Peterkaempfera bronchialis: one gene and its partner. The protein of the gene in region 2 interacts with the protein of the main gene of each other region in a pairwise test. Links are inferred from orthologs where the notes say so. Each region holds a gene or a part of one and is shown on either strand. Other genes may lie near its edges. The genes, in order: C7M71_RS06125 and C7M71_RS15395.

Region 1 (5,212 bases), 2.1 Mb from region 2 along the record:
AGCGTGCCCGCAGCGGGGACGGCAGGGGCCCGGCGGCCGCCGGGCCGGGTCGGCGGGCGTCCGCGCCCGGCCGTCCGCAGGATCTCCGCCGGCCGCCGCCAGGCGCCCGGCCGCACCCCCTTCGCGGTGCTGGTGGTGATCCTGCTCGCGGCCGGACTGATCGGCCTGCTGATGCTCAACACCGCCGTCAACCAGGGCTCCTTCGAACTGTCCCGGTTGCAGCGGGAGACCACCCGGCTGACCGATGAGCAGCAGAGCCTGGAGCAGCAGATCGACCGGTGGGCCGCCCCCGACGCGCTGGAGCGGCGGGCCCGGCGGATGGGCATGGTGCCCGGAGGCAGCCCGGCGTTCCTCCAGGACGACGGCACGGTGCGCGGCACGCCCGAGCAGGTCTCGGCGGCGCCGTCGGCGCCCGGCTCCTCCGCCGCCCCGGGGGCGCTGCCGCAGCCCAGCCCGCAGCCGCCGGCGCACGTCCCCGCCACCGCCGACGGCGCGATCCAGATCGTCCCCGCCGCGCCCGCCACGGGGGGCGGTGCCCGGTGACCACTCCCCGGCAGCCACCCCGCCGCCCCGGCTCCACCGGGCGCCCCGCCGCCGACCGGCCCGCCTCCACGGCCCGACCCGCCGCCGCCGGACGCCCGGCACCCCGACCGCCCCGCCCCCGCACCGCCGCCGCCGGCCGGGCCGGACGCCCGGCGCCGCGCCCGACCGGCGCCCTCCGCCTCGGCGACCCGCGCCGCCGGCTGCGGGTGGTCACCGTCACGCTGGCCGCCGTCCTCTCCCTCTTCATGGGGCGGCTGGTCCAGCTGCAACTGGTGGACGCCTCGGCGCTTGCCGCCGACGCCGCCGTCAACCGCTTCGTCGACGATGTGCTGCCGGCCGACCGCGGTGCCATAACGGACGCCTCCGGCACGATCCTGGCCACCACGGTCGACGCCTACGACATCACCGCCGACCCGACGATGTTCACCCCCGAGCAGACCAAGGTGCCCGACGCCCCGCAGCAGGCCGCCGCGCTGCTGGCGCCCGTCCTCGGCGTGGACCGGGCGAAGCTGGTCGCCGCCCTCAGCGCCCCGGACCGGCGCTACGCCCTGCTGGCCGGCCGCCGGACCCCGCAGACCTGGACCCAGGTCAAGGAGCTCCAGGCGGCCTTCGCCCGCCAGGCCGGCACCGCCACCTGCCGGGCGCAGGCCGCGAAGGTGGGCAAGCCCGCCGACCAGGGCGGCCGGACCGCCGTCGACGCGGGCTGCGCCAATGTGCTGGCCGGGGTCTTCCACCGGGAGACCAGCAAGCGCGTCTACCCGGCCGGCGGCCTGGCCTCCAATGTGGTCGGCTTCGTCAACGCCGAGGGCCTGGGCGCCGGAGGGCTGGAGCAGCAGTACCAGGCGGGGCTGGCGGGCCGCGACGGCCGGATCACCTACGCCCAGTCCGGCGGCCGGCTGGTGCCCACCGCGGGCTTCCATGAGCGCGCCGCCGTCCCCGGCAGCGACCTGCGGCTCACCCTGGACCGCGACATCCAGTGGGCGGCCCAGCGCGCCATCACCGACCAGGTCCAGGCGGCCGGTGCGGAGAAGGGCTATGTCATCGTCCAGGACGTGCGGACCGGTCAGGTGCTGGCCATGGCCACCTCACCCGGCTTCGACGCCAACGACCTCTCCAAGGCCGCCCCCAGCGCCCTCGGCAACCCCGCCCTCCAGGACGCCTACGAGCCCGGCTCCACCGCCAAGCTGATGACCATGGCCGCCGTACTGGACACCGGCACCGCCGCCTGGGACACCCATGTCACCGTCCCCAACACCCTGCACCGGGCCGACCGCCTCTTCCACGACGACATCGACCACCCCACCTGGTACCTCACCCTCAACGGCGTGCTGGCCAAGTCCTCCAACATCGGCACCATCGAGGCCGCCGAGCACCTGGGCAGGACCCAGCAGGAGTCCAACCGGGTGCTCCACGGCTATCTGCAGAAGTTCGGCATCGGCGTGCCCACCGGCCTCGGCTTCCCCGGCGAGACCCAGGGCATCCTCGCCAAGAGCGCCGACTGGAAGGGCTCCCAGCAGTTCACCATCCCGTTCGGCCAGGGCCTCTCGCTCAACGCCCTCCAGGCCACCTCGGTCTACTCCACCATCGCCAACGGCGGCGTACGGGTCGAACCCACCCTGGTCCAGGGCACCACCGGGCCGGACGGGCGCTTCTCCCCGGCCCCGGCCCCCGAGCAGACCCGGGTGGTCAGCGAGCAGACCGCGAAGACCCTGGCGCAGATGCTGGAGTCGGTGGTCTCCGACGAGCAGGGCACCGGCAACGCGGCGCGGATCCCCGGCTACCGGGTGGCCGGCAAGACCGGCACCGCCAACCGGGTGGACCCCAAGACCGGCCGCTACTCCGGCTACACCGCCTCCTTCATCGGCTTCGCCCCCGCCGACAAGCCCCGCCTCACCGTCTCCTGCACCATCCAGGACCCGGTGAACGGCCACTTCGGCGGGCAGCTGTGCGGACCGGTCTTCAAACAGGTGATGGAATTCGCCCTGAAGACCCTCCAGGTGCCGCCCAGCGGCTCCGCGCCGCCCAACCTGCCCGTCGAGTGGAGTCCCTCCCCATGAGCAGCGACAGGAGAGCCGCCGTGACGTCGATCACACCCCGTGAGTCCGAGGGGTGCGCCCCCGACCTCTCGCTTGGCCCCGGCGCTGCCGCTCCGGATACCCTGCCTGCCGTGCCGAAACCTGATCAGCCCCCGAACCACTCCGGCCCGCCACGCCCCGCCGCAGTCCGCCCGACCCCGCTCGCCGAGGTCGCCGAGGCGCTGGGCCCCGAGGCGGCGGGCGCCGCGCCGCCCACCGCAGGGGCCGAGGTCACCGGCATCACCCATGACTCGCGCGCGGTCCGGCCCGGAGACCTCTATGTGGCCTTCGGCGGCGCCAACCACCATGGCGCCGCCTTCGCCGCCCAGGCGGTGGCGAGCGGCGCGGTGGCGGTGCTCACCGACCCGGCCGGCGCCGAGCTGGCGGCCGACTGCGGCGTCCCGCTGCTGGTGGTCGACGACGTCCGGGCCCGGATGGGCGCGCTGGCCGCCGCCGTCTACGGCCACCCCGCCGAGCGGCTGCTGACCGTCGGCGTCACCGGCACCAGCGGCAAGACCACCACCTCGTACCTGCTCGAAGGCGGCCTGCGCGGCGCCGGCCGCACCCCCGGGGTGATCGGCACCGTGGAGATGCGGGTCGGCGCCGAGCGCATCAAGAGCCGCCACACCACCCCGGAGGCCACCGACCTGCACGCCATCCTCGCGGTGATGCGCGAGCAGGGCGCCGACGCGGTCGCCATGGAGGTCTCCAGCCACGCGCTGGCGTTCGGCCGGGTCGACGGCGTCGTCTACGACGTCGCGGTCTTCCTCAACCTCTCGCCCGAGCACCTGGACTTCCACCCCGACATGGAGGACTACTTCCAGGCCAAGGCGCAGCTCTTCACCGAGCGCCGCGCCCGCCGGGGCGTGGTCAACCTGGACGACCCGTACGGGCGCCGGCTCGCCGCCGAGGCGGGCATCCCGGTGGTCACCTTCTCCGCCACCGGCGACCCGGCCGCCGACTGGCGTGCCGAGGCCGTCCACCTGGGCCCGGCCGACTCCACCTTCCGCGTGGTCGGCCCGGACGGCGCCGCCGCTGACGCCTCGGTGCCGCTGCCCGGCCCGTTCAACGTCGCCAACGCGCTCGCCGCCATCGCCGCCCTGGCCACCGCCGGACTGCCGCTGGCGGACGCGGTGGCGGGCCTCGCCGAGGTACCCGGCGTGCCCGGCCGGATGGAGCGGGTGGACGCCGGCCAGCCCTATCTGGCGGTGGTCGACTACGCGCACAAGCCGGACGCGCTCAGAGCCGTCCTGGAGTCGCTGCGCCAGGTCACCAAGGGCCGCCTGCACGTGGTGGTCGGCTGCGGCGGCGACCGGGACCCGCACAAGCGCGGGCCGATGGGCGCCATCGCCGCCCGGCTCGCCGACACCGCCGTACTCACCAGCGACAACCCCCGCTCCGAGGACCCGCTCGCCATCCTCGCCGCCATGCTCGGCGGCGCGGTGGAGGTCCCCGAGGCGGAGCGCGGCACCGTGCTGGTCGTCCCGTACCGGGCCGAGGCCATCGCCGCCGCCGTCGACCGCGCGCACGCGGGCGACTCCGTCCTGGTCGCGGGCAAGGGCCATGAGCTCGGCCAGTACGTCCGCGACGAGGTCCGGCCCTTCGACGACCGGGAGGAGCTGCGCGAGGCGATCCTCCGCAGCCGCTTCGGGGACGGCGGCCGGGACGCGGCGGAGTCGCGGCGGTGTCCGACCATCGATGCAGAGGCCGCAGCACAGGAGCCCCGACCCGCGGGCGCCGGCGCGGCAGACTCCAAGGAGTAATCCCCAGTGATCGCACTGACCCTCGCCGAGGTCGCCACGGCCGTCGGGGGGACGCTGCACGACGCCCCCGACCCGCAGGTCCGGATCACCGGCCCGGTGGTCGTGGACTCCCGAGAGGTGCAGCCGGGCGGGCTGTTCGCCGCCGTCGCGGGTGAGAACGCGGACGGCCACGACTTCGCCGCCAAGGCGGTCGCCGACGGCGCAGCCGCCGTGCTGGCCGCCCGCCCGGTGGGCGTCCCGGCCGTGGTGGTGGACGACGTGGTCGTGGCGCTGGGCCTGCTGGCCCGCGCGGTGGTCGACCGGCTCCGGACCAGCACCGCGGTGGTGGGCCTGACCGGCTCCTCCGGGAAGACCTCCACCAAGGACCTGATCGGCCAACTGCTGCGGCGGATCGGCCCGACGGTCTGCCCGAGCGGCAACTTCAACAATGAGATCGGGCTGCCGCTCACCGCGCTGCGCGCCGAGCCGGAGACCCGCCACCTGGTGCTGGAGATGGGCGCCCGAGGCAGGGGCCACATCGCCTACCTCACCGGCCTCACCCCGCCCCGGGTCGGCGTGGTCCTCAACGTCGGCACCGCCCACGTCGGGGAGTTCGGCGGCAAGGCGGCCATCGCCGAGGCCAAGGGCGAGCTGGTGGAGGCGCTGCCGGCCGACGGCGTGGCCGTGCTCAACGCCGACGACCCCCTGGTCCGCGCCATGGCCGCCCGCACCCGGGCCCGGGTGGTGTTCTTCGGCGAGGCTGCGGAGGCCCACATCAGAGCCGAGAACGTGCGTCTGGACGCCACCGGTCGACCGTCCTTCACACTGATCACCCCAGCCGGTTCCGCCCCG
Region 2 (11,792 bases):
GGTCGAGGATGACCATCAGCTCGTAGTGACGCATATGGAACCCACCTCCTCTGGACTCAGCGGCCACGGTCTCTCCGTGGCAGGAGGGTTGTAGCGTCGGCGCCGGTTATCAAGGACGAACCCACCGTAGTGGGGACCACTGACAATCGGGTTCGTCCCATCGATGCACCGGTGCAGACCTCACAGCCTACCCGCACCCGAACGAGGACTTGTCATCCGTGCCGGGATCCCTTCAATCTGGACTCATCGGATGCGTGCCGCACCGCCGTGTGCGACGCTGCCCGAGAGTGCGTGACCGGACAGTGCGCGAAAGTGCGCGATCCTCCTCAAGGAGGTAGTTCCCATGGCACACGCTGTGCGCCGGATGTCGACGTTCACCCTCAACACCGACGGCCGCCCCCATCCGGTGGAGAACTCCCTCACCGCGTTGACCGTGGTCTTCGGACTGCTCGCCTTCATCTCCTCCTTCTTCCACGGCCTGCATCTGCTGACCTCCTGGAGCGGCCTCGCGGGCATCGTCACAGGCGCCTGGGGCCAATATGTCTCGGCGACCACCGCAGAGCGGTTCCTGCTGGTCATCTTCCTGGCAGCGAGCGCGGTCGGCTTCGGCATCGGCCTCGCCCACGGCGGCCTCTTCGGCGGTCTCTGGTAGCCGCAGGCGACCGGAGGCAGCCGGAGGCGACCGGCAGCGGCGGCTAGCGCGTATCCGCACTCGGGAGCGGATGCGCGCGGACGGCCGGGCGTTAGGCTCTCGGCCCGACAGCCGCTGCCGAGGAGGAGCGCCCGAGCATGAGCCTGCGCCTGCGAACGATCAGCCGTGAGGAGCACCTCGCCTTCGTCAGGGGCCTGCCCTCCATCAGCCACATGCAGGTCCCCGCCTGGGGCGATGTCAAGGCGGAGTGGCGCTCGGAGTCCCTGGGCTGGATCGACGCACAGGACCGGGTGGTGGGCGCCGGGCTGGTCCTGTACCGGCAGTTGCCCAAGATCAAGCGCTATCTCGCGTACCTCCCCGAAGGCCCCGCCATCGACTGGTTCGACCCCGACCTGGAGCGGTGGCTGCAACCGATGCTCGCCCACCTCAAGGCCCAGGGCGCCTTCTCGGTGAAGATGGGCCCGCCCATCGTCATCCGCCGCTGGGACGCCGCCGCCATCAAGGAGGCGATATCCGCCGGCCACGCCAGGCGGCTGCGGGATGTGGAGGCCGGCTGGTATGAGCCGCGCGCCTTCGAGGTGGCCGACCGGCTGCGCCGGGCCGGCTGGTTGCAGGGCGAGGACGGCGGCGCCGGCTTCGGCGACGTCCAGCCCCGCTATGTCTTCCAGGTGCCGCTCGCCAACCGCTCGCTGGACGACGTCCAGCGGGGCTTCAACCAGCTGTGGCGCCGCAACATCAAGCGCGCCGAGAAGTCGGGCGTCGAGGTCGTCCAGGGCGGCTACGACGACCTGCCGGTCTTCCACCAGCTCTATGTGGTCACCGCCGAGCGGGACCGCTTCATCCCCCGCCCGCTCTCCTACTTCCAGCGGATGTGGCAGGCGCTGAACGCCGAGGACCCCAACCGGATGCGGCTCTACCTCGCCTACCACGAGGGCGAGGCGCTGGCCGCCACCACCATGCTCACCGTCGGCGAGCACGTCTGGTACTCCTACGGCGCCTCCGCCGACCACAAGCGCGAGGTCCGGCCCTCCAACGCCGTCCAGTGGCGGATGATGCGGGACGCGTACGCCCTCGGCGCGACCGTCTACGACCTGCGCGGCATCAGCGACACGCTGGACGAGAACAACCACCTCTTCGGTCTGATCCAGTTCAAGTTGGGAACCGGTGGCCAGGCCGCCGAGTACCTGGGGGAGTGGGACTTCCCGCTCAACAAGATGCTCCACAAGGCGCTGGACCTGTACATGTCCCGCCGCTGACCCCCACCCCGATCCGGCGCAGCCCCGATCCGGCGCACCCCCGATCCACCGCACCGCTCCCCCACCGTGAGGCCCCGAACCCATGGCACTCTCCCTGTACGTCGACACCGACCGCTGGCGTGCCCACCAGCGGTCCGTACTCACCGCCTTCCCCGGCACCGTCCCGGTGGCCAAGGGCAACGGCTACGGCCTCCGCAACCGGCGCCTGGCCGAGGAGGCCACGCTGCTCGGCGCCGGGATGCTCGCCGTCGGCACGGTCCAGGAGGCGGCCGCCGCCCAGCAGTGGTTCGAGGGCGACCTGCTGGTCCTCACCCCGTACCGGATCAGCGAGGACGGCGCGGCGCTCTCCGACCGGGTGGTGCGCACCGTCTCCACCGTGGACGGCGCCCAGGCCCTGGCGGGCGGCCGGATCGTGGTGGAGTGCATGACCTCGCTGCGCCGGCACGGCGTCCGCGAGGAGGACCTGGTGAAGCTGCGCGCGGCGATCGGGGACGCCCCGGTGGAGGGGTTCGCCGTCCATCTGCCGCTGGAGCGCCCCGACGGCTCCGACCCGGTGGACGAGGTGTCCCGCTGGGTGGAGCGGCTCCAGGCGGCCGCGCTGCCGGTGGAGACCATGTTCGTCAGCCACCTGGACACCGACGCCCTCTCCCGGCTGGGGCGGCTCCACCCCGGCACGGACTTCCGGTCCCGCATCGGCACCCGGCTCTGGCTGGGCGACGAGGACGCCCTGGAGTGCCGCGCGACCGTCCTGGACGTCACCGGGATCGCCCGTGGGGAGCGCTACGGGTACCGGCAGCAGAAGGCCGCCGGCGACGGCCGTCTGCTGGTGGTCACCGGCGGCACCGCGCACGGCGTGGGCCTGGAGGCGCCCAAGTACGTCCATGGGCTGCTGCCCCGCGCCAAGGGCATCGCCCGGGCGGGGCTGGCCAGCGTCAACCGCACCCTCTCGCCATTCACCTGGACGGGTCGGCAGCTCTGGTTCGCCGAGCCGCCGCATATGCAGGTCAGCATCCTCCACCTGCCCGCCGAGATCGCGCCGCCCGCTGTGGGCGAGGAGCTCCGGGCCGTCCTGCGGCACACCACGACCCACTTCGACCGGATCGTGGACCACTGAGCCCGGATCGTGGACCACTGAGCGGTCCGCCCGGGCCGGTGCCGGTCAGGACGCGGGCTTCTCCAAGGCGACCGGGGCGGGCCAGCCGTCGTCCGGGTCGGCCGCCGCACCGGCGGCATAGCCGGCCTGCTCCCTGACCCAGCGGGCCTGCCCCACGACGAAACGATCCGCCGCGCCGTCCAGGACGCCGCCTGACGGGTCGTCGCTACCGTCCCAGCGCACCGGGTCCCGGTCGGGCTGGAGGATGTCGCGGACCACCATCCCGCACAGGTAGAGGGTGCCGAAGAGGTGCACCAGGATCACCAGGTGGTACCAGTCCTGCGGGATGCCGTGCTGCTTGGCATCGGAGATGAAGGCCAGGTACATCCACACCCCGAGGAAGTACACCACCTCGCACGCCTGCCAGATCAGGAAGTCCCGCCAGCGGGGCCGGGCCAGGGCGGCGAGCGGGATCAGCCAGAGCACATACTGCGGCGAGTACACCTTGTTGGTGAGCACAAACGCGGCGACCACCAGGAAGGCCAGCTGGGCGAAGCGCGGCCGGTGCGGCGCCGACAGGGCGAGCCAGCCGATGCCGAGGCAGCAGAGGACCAGCAGCACGGCGATGGCGAGGTTGAGCGCACCGATGCCGAGCGACTCCCCGCGCTGCTGCTCGATGATCAGCCAGAAGGAGCCGAAGTCCTCCTTGCGGGTCTGGCTGAAGCCGTAGAAGGTCTTCCAGCCGTCCCAGTTCCACAGCATCACCGGGATGTCGACCGCCAGCCAGGCCGCCGCGGTGCCCGCCAGCGCCTGCCCGAACTCCCGCATCCGGCCGCCGCGCAGGCAGAGCACCAGCAGCGGGCCGAGCAGCAGCACCGGGTACAGCTTGGCCGCGGTCGCCAGTCCGATCAGCACACCGGCCGCGACCGGTCGGCGGTTCGCCCAGTAGGCCATGCCCACGGCCGTCAGGGCGACGGCCAGCAGGTCCCAGTTGATGGTGGCGTTGAGCGCGAGCGCCGGAGCGAGGGCGAAGAGCAGCGCGTCCCAGGGGCGGCGGCGGTGGGTGCGCATCACCGCGATGACCGCCACCACCGCGCAGACCAGCAGCATCCCGGCGTTGACCATCCAGAACCACTGCTCGCGGTCCGGCACCAGGGTGCCGGACCGGGGCGTCAGCCAGGTGGCGACCTGCATGAAGAGCCCGGTGAGCACCGGGTACTCCAGGTACTGCATATGGGGGTCGCGGCTGCCGTCCGCGCCCGCCGGGATCATGTCCCGGTACGGGATCAGCCCGTCGGCGAAGCCGCGCCCCGAGAACAGGTGCGGGATGTCGCTGTAGCAGGCGTGGGTGTACTGCGTGGTGGTGCCGAAGAACCAGCCGCTGCTGTAGCAGGGCGCCTTCTGCGCCAGGCCCAGGACGAAGACGGCGATCACGGCGAGCGCGAGGACCCGGCCGGGGGTCCACCAGGAGGCGCCGAGCAGTGCCCGGCGGCCGGGCGGGCCGCCCAGCAGCTCGCTGCCGGCGGCGGCCACCGGGTCCTCGTCGGCGGGGACGACCACGGTGTCGGCCGGCGGCTCGGGGTGCTCGGTCCCGGCGATCTCGTCATGCGCGCTCGACGTCATGGGCGCCATACTGCCGCACGATTCCTGGGTACGCGGTAGCTGCCCGCACTGCGATCCGGGGACCCTGCCTTCGTGCCGCGCTATGTCCGGAAATGCCGCGGCCACGGCGGGCAGGCCCGCCGTGGCCGCGTACGGTGCCCCGAAGGGGCCGGGTCGTCCGGCTATCCGCCGCTGTCCGCAGCACCGGTGGTGCCGCCGAGCCAGCCGCCTCCGGTGCCACCGCCGACGCCACCGGGTCGGCCGCCCCCGCCCCCCTCGGGGGCGCTGGGGGTGGTCTCGGGGGAGTCGACCGGGGTGGGACTGGTGCCGCCGGGGCCGTTTCCGTTGCCGTTGCCGCCGCCGAGCACTCCGCCGGTGTTCCAGCCGCCGGCGCCGTTGCCGTTGCCGCCGCCGTCGGGGAAGCCGTCCGAGTTGCCCGGGTCAGGCATCGTGGGGGCGGACGGGGGCCTCCTGGACGGGGTGTCGGACGGCGGGGCCGAGGGCGGCTCCGAGGAGGCGCTGGCGCTCGGCGACGGGGAGGCGGTGCTGGGAGCACCCGAGGCGTCGAGCTTGACGGCGTCGAGGTCGCCCGGCGTCGGGAAGGGCTGCTCCTGGGTGCCCTGGAGCGCGGCCGTCATGTACTCGGTCCAGATCTCGGTGGGGTACTTGCCACCGTGCACCGAGTCGCTGATGTTGCCGGTGCCCAGGCCGTACATCTGCTGGAGGCCCTTCTTGCTGCCGGGCTTCTCCCGCCACATGGCGACTGCGGTCGACAGCTGCGGGGTGTAGCCGACGAACCAGGCCGACTTGTTCTCGTCGGTGGTGCCGGTCTTGCCCGCCGCGACCCGGCCGAGGGCCTTGGCGGCGGCGCCGGTGCCGCCGTCCTTCCAGATGACGTCCTTGAGCACGTCGGTCACGGTGTCGGCGACGGCCGCGTCCATGGCCCGGTTGCTCTCCGGCTGGCCGAACCCCTTCAGCTTGGTGCCCTCGTGCGTCACGCTGACCACCGAGTAGGGGTCCACCTCGGTGCCGCTGGCGGCGAAGGTGGCGTAGGCGTTGGCCATCCGGATGGCGCTCGGGGTGGAGGTGCCGATCGAGAAGGAGGCGTTGAGCGAGGCCAGGCTCTCCTTGCGGAGGCCGACCGCCTGCGACATCTCGCTGACCTTCTTCAGCCCGACGTCCTCACCGAGCTGCACAAACGGGGTGTTGACGGAGTAGAGCATCGCCGTGCGGAGGCTGATGTAGCCCCATGCCTTGGGCGACTCGTTGGTCTGGAGCAGGACCGATCCGTCCTGCTGGGTCACGTAGTTGCCGTCGAGCTGCCGGATCCTGATCTTGTCATTGCCGTTGTAGCGGCTGTCCGGGGTGATCCGGGTCGGCTTGCCCTGGGAGTCCAGCTTGGTCTGCACTCCGTACTCCATGGCGGAGGCCAGCACGATCGGCTTCATGGTGGAGCCGATCGGGATGCCGGTGGAGTCGGCGTTGTTGGTGAAGTGCTTGAGGTAGTCCGGGCCGCCGTAGAGAGCGACGATCTTGCCGGTCCCGGGCTCCACCGAGGCGGCGCCGACCTGGACGTCGGAGTCGGTCTTGGGGCGCTTCTTGGCGTCGAAGTTGGCCTTCGAGACCTTCTTGACGGCCGCTTCCAGCTCGGCGACCTTCTTCTTGTCGAAGGTGGTGCGGATGGTGTAGCCGCCCCGGTCGAGGTCCTTCTGCTCGATGCCCTTGCTCTTCACGAACCGCTGGGCGGTGTCGACCAGGTAGCCCTTCTGGCCGCCGAGGTTGGAGGCCCCCTGCTCCTTGACCGGCTCGGGGAAGGTGGTGCACTTGTCCCGGTCGGCCTGGGAGAGGTGGTTGAACCGGACCATGTTGTCGAGGATGTCGCCCCAGCGCGCGACGGCGCGAGCGTGGTTGGCGGCGTTCAGCGACGGGTCGTAGTAGCCGGCGCCCTTGAGCAGACCGGCCAGCATCGCGGCATGGCAGGCGTCCAGGTCCTTGGCGTTCATGTTGTAGTACGCCTTGGCCGCCGCCTGCACTCCATAGCTGCCCCGGCCGAACCAGCTGGTGTTGAGGTAGCCCTCAAGGATCTCTTCCTTGGACTTCTCCTTGTCCACCCGCAGGGTGACAAAGAGCTCCTTGACCTTGCGGGAGAGCGTCTGGTCCTGGCTCAGGAAGGCGTTCTTGACGTACTGCTGGGTGATGGTGGAGCCACCCTGGGTCTCACCGCCCTGGGCCATGTTGAGCACGGCGCGGGCGATGCCCTTGGGGTCGATGCCGTGGTCGGTCTTGAAGCTGGCGTTCTCCGCCGAGATCGCGGCCCACTGCATCTCCGTGCTGATGTGGTCCAGGTGCACGATCTGCCGGTTGGTCTCACCGGTGGTGGCCAGGGTGGTGCCGTCGGACCACTGGTAGATGTTGTTCTGCTGCTGCACGGCCTTGTTGAGGTCCGGCAGCGTGGTCTGCGAGTACGCCACCCCGACGGCTGCCACCGAGCCGCCGAAGAAGATCAGGAAGACGCTGAGCATCTGCTTCCACGAGGGCAGCCAGCGGCGCACGCCGCTCTTGCCCCAGCGCGGGTAGTCGATGAAGCGCTTCTTCGGCGGGGTGCGCCCGGCTCTGCCGGACGGACCGGTGGTGCCGTTGGCAGCCCGGCCGCCGCCGCGCTTGGCGGCCTTGCGCATCTCGGCACGGGTCATCCGCGGCTGCTGCGCGGTGTGCTGCTGACCGCCGGGGCGCGCGGTGGCGCGGCGCCGACTGCCGGGGGCGCCCGCGCCAGGTCCGCCCGCGCCGGGTGCGCCGGCGGGGTTTCCGTTGTACGGGGGGCGGCCGCCGGGGGGCTGCCGTTCGCCCCCGGGCTGTGCGCCGCGGCGTCCAGGGGCGTTGCCGCCGTCCTGCGGCGGTTTGCGCCGGTGTTCGCTCATGCTCCAGCTACTCCTCGGCCAGGCGCTCGGGCCTGAAGGCGGTAGTCCACATCCACTCCCCGCAGGCGGCCGAAGCACCCACGGGATTCCCCCGAATCACCTGCCGTCCGGATCTGACGTGCCCGGCACGGCGGAGTGCACCGGTGACAACTACGTCCCGGACTCCATTTCGGTTCCCGTTTCCCCTGTGCACAGGCGACAGCGTACGCAGGCGGCGAAGCCTTCCAAACGGGCATCAACTATCAATCCAGGCAAAGCGCCCGCAGATCATTACTCCCCCGTTGCCCGGGCGCCCCGATGGGCGCCCCGTGCACACCTTGTGATCACTTTCATCCGCACCCCCCTTGCCCCGGCGAACCCATCGTCCTATCGTGCTCGATATATCGAGTCGATACATCGGCGCGGCATATCGCGCCGATGCATCCGACTCTCGGCACTGGGCCCCGGAAGGAGGCGAGGCGGAGATGAGCAGGCGCTCCGGCATCCTGGAGTTCGCCGTACTCGGCCTGCTGCACGACGCCCCCATGCACGGCTATGAGCTCCGCAAGCGGCTCAACGTCCTGCTGGGCTCCTTCCGTGCCTTCTCGTACGGAACGCTCTACCCCTGCCTGAAGAGCCTGGTTGCCCAGGGCTTCCTGGTGGAGGACAACCCGGACGAGCAGTACGTGCCCGCCACCGCCCTCAACGGCAAGCGGTCGAAGATCGTCTACCGGCTGACCCCGGAGGGGAAGCAGCGCTTCGAGGAGCTGCTCTCCGACTCCGGCCCCGACGCCTGGGAGGACGAGCACTTCGGCGTCCACTTCGCGTTCTTCGGCCGTACCGACAAGGCCGTCCGGATGCGCGTCCTCGAAGGGCGCCGCAGCCGGCTGGAGGAGCGTCTGGAGCGGATGCGCACGTCACTCGCCCGCACCCGCGAGCGGCTGGACGACTACACCCTCGAACTACAGCGGCACGGCCTGGAGTCGGTGGAGCGGGAGGTCCGGTGGCTCAACGAGCTCATCGAGACCGAACGCGCCAACCGGACCGGCCGGGGCAGCCCCGAGCTGCCGCCCGACCGGCCGGAGCACTGACACCGCGCCGACCGCCGCCGAGGTCGACGCGGGCACGGCAGGCAGGACTGCCGACAGGAGGACGGGCCCGTACAGCCCCCCGGCACCGGACCGTCCGTCGAAGCAACCAAGCTGAGGGCCGCCACTAGGCGGTGGCCCTCTTGAGAACACACACAGGGAGCAACCGGAATGGGTTCGGTTCGCGTAGCCATCGTGGGCGTGGGCAACTGCGCCGCGTCGCTGGTGCAGGGCGTGGAGTACTACAAGGACGCCGACCCGGCCTCCAAGGTCCCCGGCCTGATGCACGTCCAGTTCGGCGAGTACCACGTCCGTGACGTCGAGTTCGTCGCCGCCTTCGACGTGGACGCCAAGAAGGTCGGCCAGGACCTGGCCCACGCCATCGTCGCCAGCGAGAACAACACCATCAAGATCTGCGACGTGCCGCCGACCGGCATCACCGTGCAGCGCGGCCACACGCTGGACGGCCTCGGCAAGTACTACCGCGAGACCATCGAGGAGTCCGCCGAGGAGCCGGTGGACGTCGTCCAGGTCCTCAAGGAGCAGCAGGTCGACGTCCTCGTCTGCTACCTGCCCGTGGGCTCCGAGGCCGCGGCGAAGTTCTACGCCCAGTGCGCCATCGACGCCAAGGTCGCCTTCGTCAACGCCCTCCCGGTCTTCATCGCCGGCACCAAGGAGTGGGCGGACAAGTTCACCGAGGCCGGTGTCCCGATCGTCGGTGACGACATCAAGTCGCAGGTCGGCGCCACCATCACGCACCGCGTGATGGCCAAGCTGTTCGAGGACCGGGGTGTGCTCCTGGAGCGCACCATGCAGCTGAACGTCGGCGGCAACATGGACTTCAAGAACATGCTGGAGCGCGACCGCCTGGAGTCCAAGAAGATCTCCAAGACCCAGGCCGTCACCTCGCAGGTCAGGGACCGCGACCTGGGCGCCAACAACGTCCACATCGGCCCCTCCGACTACGTCGCCTGGCTGGACGACCGCAAGTGGGCGTACGTCCGCCTGGAGGGCCGTGCGTTCGGCGACGTCCCGCTGAACCTGGAGTACAAGCTGGAGGTCTGGGACTCCCCGAACTCGGCCGGTGTGATCATCGACGCCCTGCGCGCCGCGAAGATCGCCAAGGACCGGGGCATCGGCGGCCCCATCCTCTCCGCCTCCTCGTACTTCATGAAGTCCCCGCCGGTGCAGTACTTCGACGACGAGGCCCGCGACAACGTGGAGAAGTTCATCCGCGGCGAGGTCGAGCGCTGAGCGCACCGAGGCGCTCGGCCCGGCGCTGAGCTCCGGAATCGGCTGACGAGGGGTTCCCATCCGTGCGGGTCACGGCAGGGAGCCCCTCGTCCGTTTCCCGGCGCGCGCCGGGCGTGCAACCCTTGGGAGGTGGCGATCACCGACGGGCCCGCCTCCGTGCCCACCCCCGAGCAGGCCGGGGAACCCGCCGACCGGCCGCTGTCCTCCCACCGCTCACGGCTGGTCGCGCTCCTCCGGCTGCGCGACTTCCGGAAGCTGCTGGCCGTACGGCTGCTCTCGCAGCTGTCGGACGGCGTCTTCCAGGTGTCGCTGGCTTCCTATGTGATCTTCTCCCCCGAGCGGCAGGCCACCCCCGGCGCCATCGCCTCCGCGCTGGCGGTGATGCTGCTGCCGTTCTCCCTGGTGGGACCGTTCACCGGGGTGCTGCTGGACCGGTGGCGGCGCCGGCAGGTGCTCTTCCTCGGCAATCTGGCGCGGTCTGTGCTGGTCCTGGGCACCGCCGCGCTGGTGGTGGCCGAGGTACCGGACTGGCTCTACTTCTGCGCGGCGCTGCTGGTGACCGCGGTCAACCGGTTCATCCTGGCGGGCCTGTCGGCGGCGCTGCCCCGGGTGGTCGACGACCAGCTGCTGGTCACCGCGAACTCGGTCTCCCCCACCCTGGGCACCGTGGTGGCCACGGCGGGCGGCGGAGCCGCCTTCCTGGTCAACCTGGTCCTCCCGCGCGGCACCGCCTCGGACACCGTGCTGGTGCTGCTCTCCGCCGTGCTGTACCTGAGCGCCTCGCTGGCGGCCCGGCGGATGCCGCCTGACCTGCTGGGCCCCGAGCACCGCCCGGACCGGCCGCCGCTGCGGCAGGCCGTCGGCGAGACGGCGCGCGGCCTGGCGGACGGCGTGCGGCACCTGGTGCACGACTGCCGCCCCGCCGCACATGCGCTGGCCGCCGTGACGGTGACCCGGTTCTGCTACGGCGTCCTCATCGTCATGGTGCTGATGCTCAGCCGCTACACCTTCAACGACCCGTCCGACAACGCCGCCGGCATGGCCACCCTGGGGATCGCGGTGGGCGTCTCCGGCATCGGCTTCTTCCTGGCCGCAGTGGTCAGCCCATGGCTGACCCGGCGGCTGGGCGTCGCCGGCTGGATGGTCTGCTGCCTGGTCGCGGCTGCCCTGTTCGTCCCGGGGCTGGGCCTCTTCTTCTCGCCGCTGCCGACCCTCGCGGCCGCGCTGCTGCTGGGGTTGATCACCCAGGGCGCGAAGATCTGCACCGACACCATCGTGCAGAGCGCCGTGGAGGACGACTACCGGGGCCGCGTCTTCGCCCTCTACGACGTGCTCTTCAATGTGGCGTTCGTGGCCGCTGCGGCGCTCACCGCACTGGTGCTGCCGCTCTCCGGGCAGTCGGTGCCGGTGGTGGTCGGCGTCGCGGTGCTGTACGGGCTGACCGCCGTCGGCTATGCGCGTGCGGTCCGCCGCAGGCCGCCCCCTCGGCAGCACAGCGAGCACGCCCCCGCTGCCTGAGCCCGGTGCGGCCCCGCCCGCCGGCGGGACCGCACCCGTCATCTGCGGTCGGTCTGCGGTCAGGAGTGCTGCTGCTGCGCCCACCACTCCCGCAGGGCGGCGACGGCCGCCTCCTGCTCCAGGGGGCCGTGCTCCAGGCGCAGCTCCAGCAGGTGCTTGTACGCCTGGCCGACCTCGCGGCCCGGACCGATCCCCAGGATCTCCATGATCTGGTTGCCGTCCAGGTCCGGCCGGATGGCGTCCAGCTGCTCCTGCGCCCGCAGCCGCTCGATCCGCTCCTCCAGCGTGTCGTAGGACCGGGAGAGGGCGGCGGCCTTCTTGCGGTTGCGGGTGGTGCAGTCGGAGCGGGTCAGCCGGTGCAGCCGGTCCAGCAGCGGCCCGGCGTCGCGGACATAGCGGCGCACCGCGGAGTCGGTCCACTCGCCGGTGCCG

Evidence for each region.
Region 1: the proteins of C7M71_RS15395 (region 2) and C7M71_RS06125 interact in binary tests that used the Escherichia coli proteins (3 or more experiments, as listed by UniProt). The link is inferred for Peterkaempfera bronchialis from one-to-one orthologs.

The regions. Positions count from the first base shown.
Region 1 is NZ_CP031264.1:1,400,113-1,405,324, reverse strand. What follows is about bases 71-3,069. They hold C7M71_RS06125 (peptidoglycan D,D-transpeptidase FtsI family protein), read left to right. Parts: upstream 71-539; coding sequence 540-2,600; downstream 2,601-3,069. Other genes in these bases: C7M71_RS06120 (UDP-N-acetylmuramoyl-L-alanyl-D-glutamate--2,6-diaminopimelate ligase), read left to right, coding at 2,621-3,069; C7M71_RS06130 (FtsB family cell division protein), read left to right, coding at 71-543. In the rest of the region: more of C7M71_RS06130, read left to right, coding at 4-70; more of C7M71_RS06120, read left to right, coding at 3,070-4,381; C7M71_RS06115 (UDP-N-acetylmuramoyl-tripeptide--D-alanyl-D-alanine ligase), read left to right, coding at 4,388-5,212. UniProt on the Escherichia coli protein: Essential cell division protein that catalyzes cross-linking of the peptidoglycan cell wall at the division septum. Required for localization of FtsN.
Region 2 is NZ_CP031264.1:3,469,014-3,480,805, forward strand. Bases 4,586-7,921 are described here. They hold C7M71_RS15395 (transglycosylase domain-containing protein), read right to left. Parts: upstream 7,522-7,921; coding sequence 4,786-7,521; downstream 4,586-4,785. Other genes in these bases: C7M71_RS15390 (glycosyltransferase family 87 protein), read right to left, coding at 4,586-4,633. In the rest of the region: rpsF (30S ribosomal protein S6), read right to left, coding at 1-34; C7M71_RS15375 (hypothetical protein), read left to right, coding at 344-652; C7M71_RS15380 (lipid II:glycine glycyltransferase FemX), read left to right, coding at 790-1,908; C7M71_RS15385 (alanine racemase), read left to right, coding at 1,991-3,022; more of C7M71_RS15390, read right to left, coding at 3,068-4,585; C7M71_RS15400 (PadR family transcriptional regulator), read left to right, coding at 7,986-8,591; C7M71_RS15405 (inositol-3-phosphate synthase), read left to right, coding at 8,760-9,842; C7M71_RS15410 (MFS transporter), read left to right, coding at 10,041-11,360; C7M71_RS15415 (CCA tRNA nucleotidyltransferase), read right to left, coding at 11,420-11,792. UniProt on the Escherichia coli protein: Cell wall formation. Synthesis of cross-linked peptidoglycan from the lipid intermediates.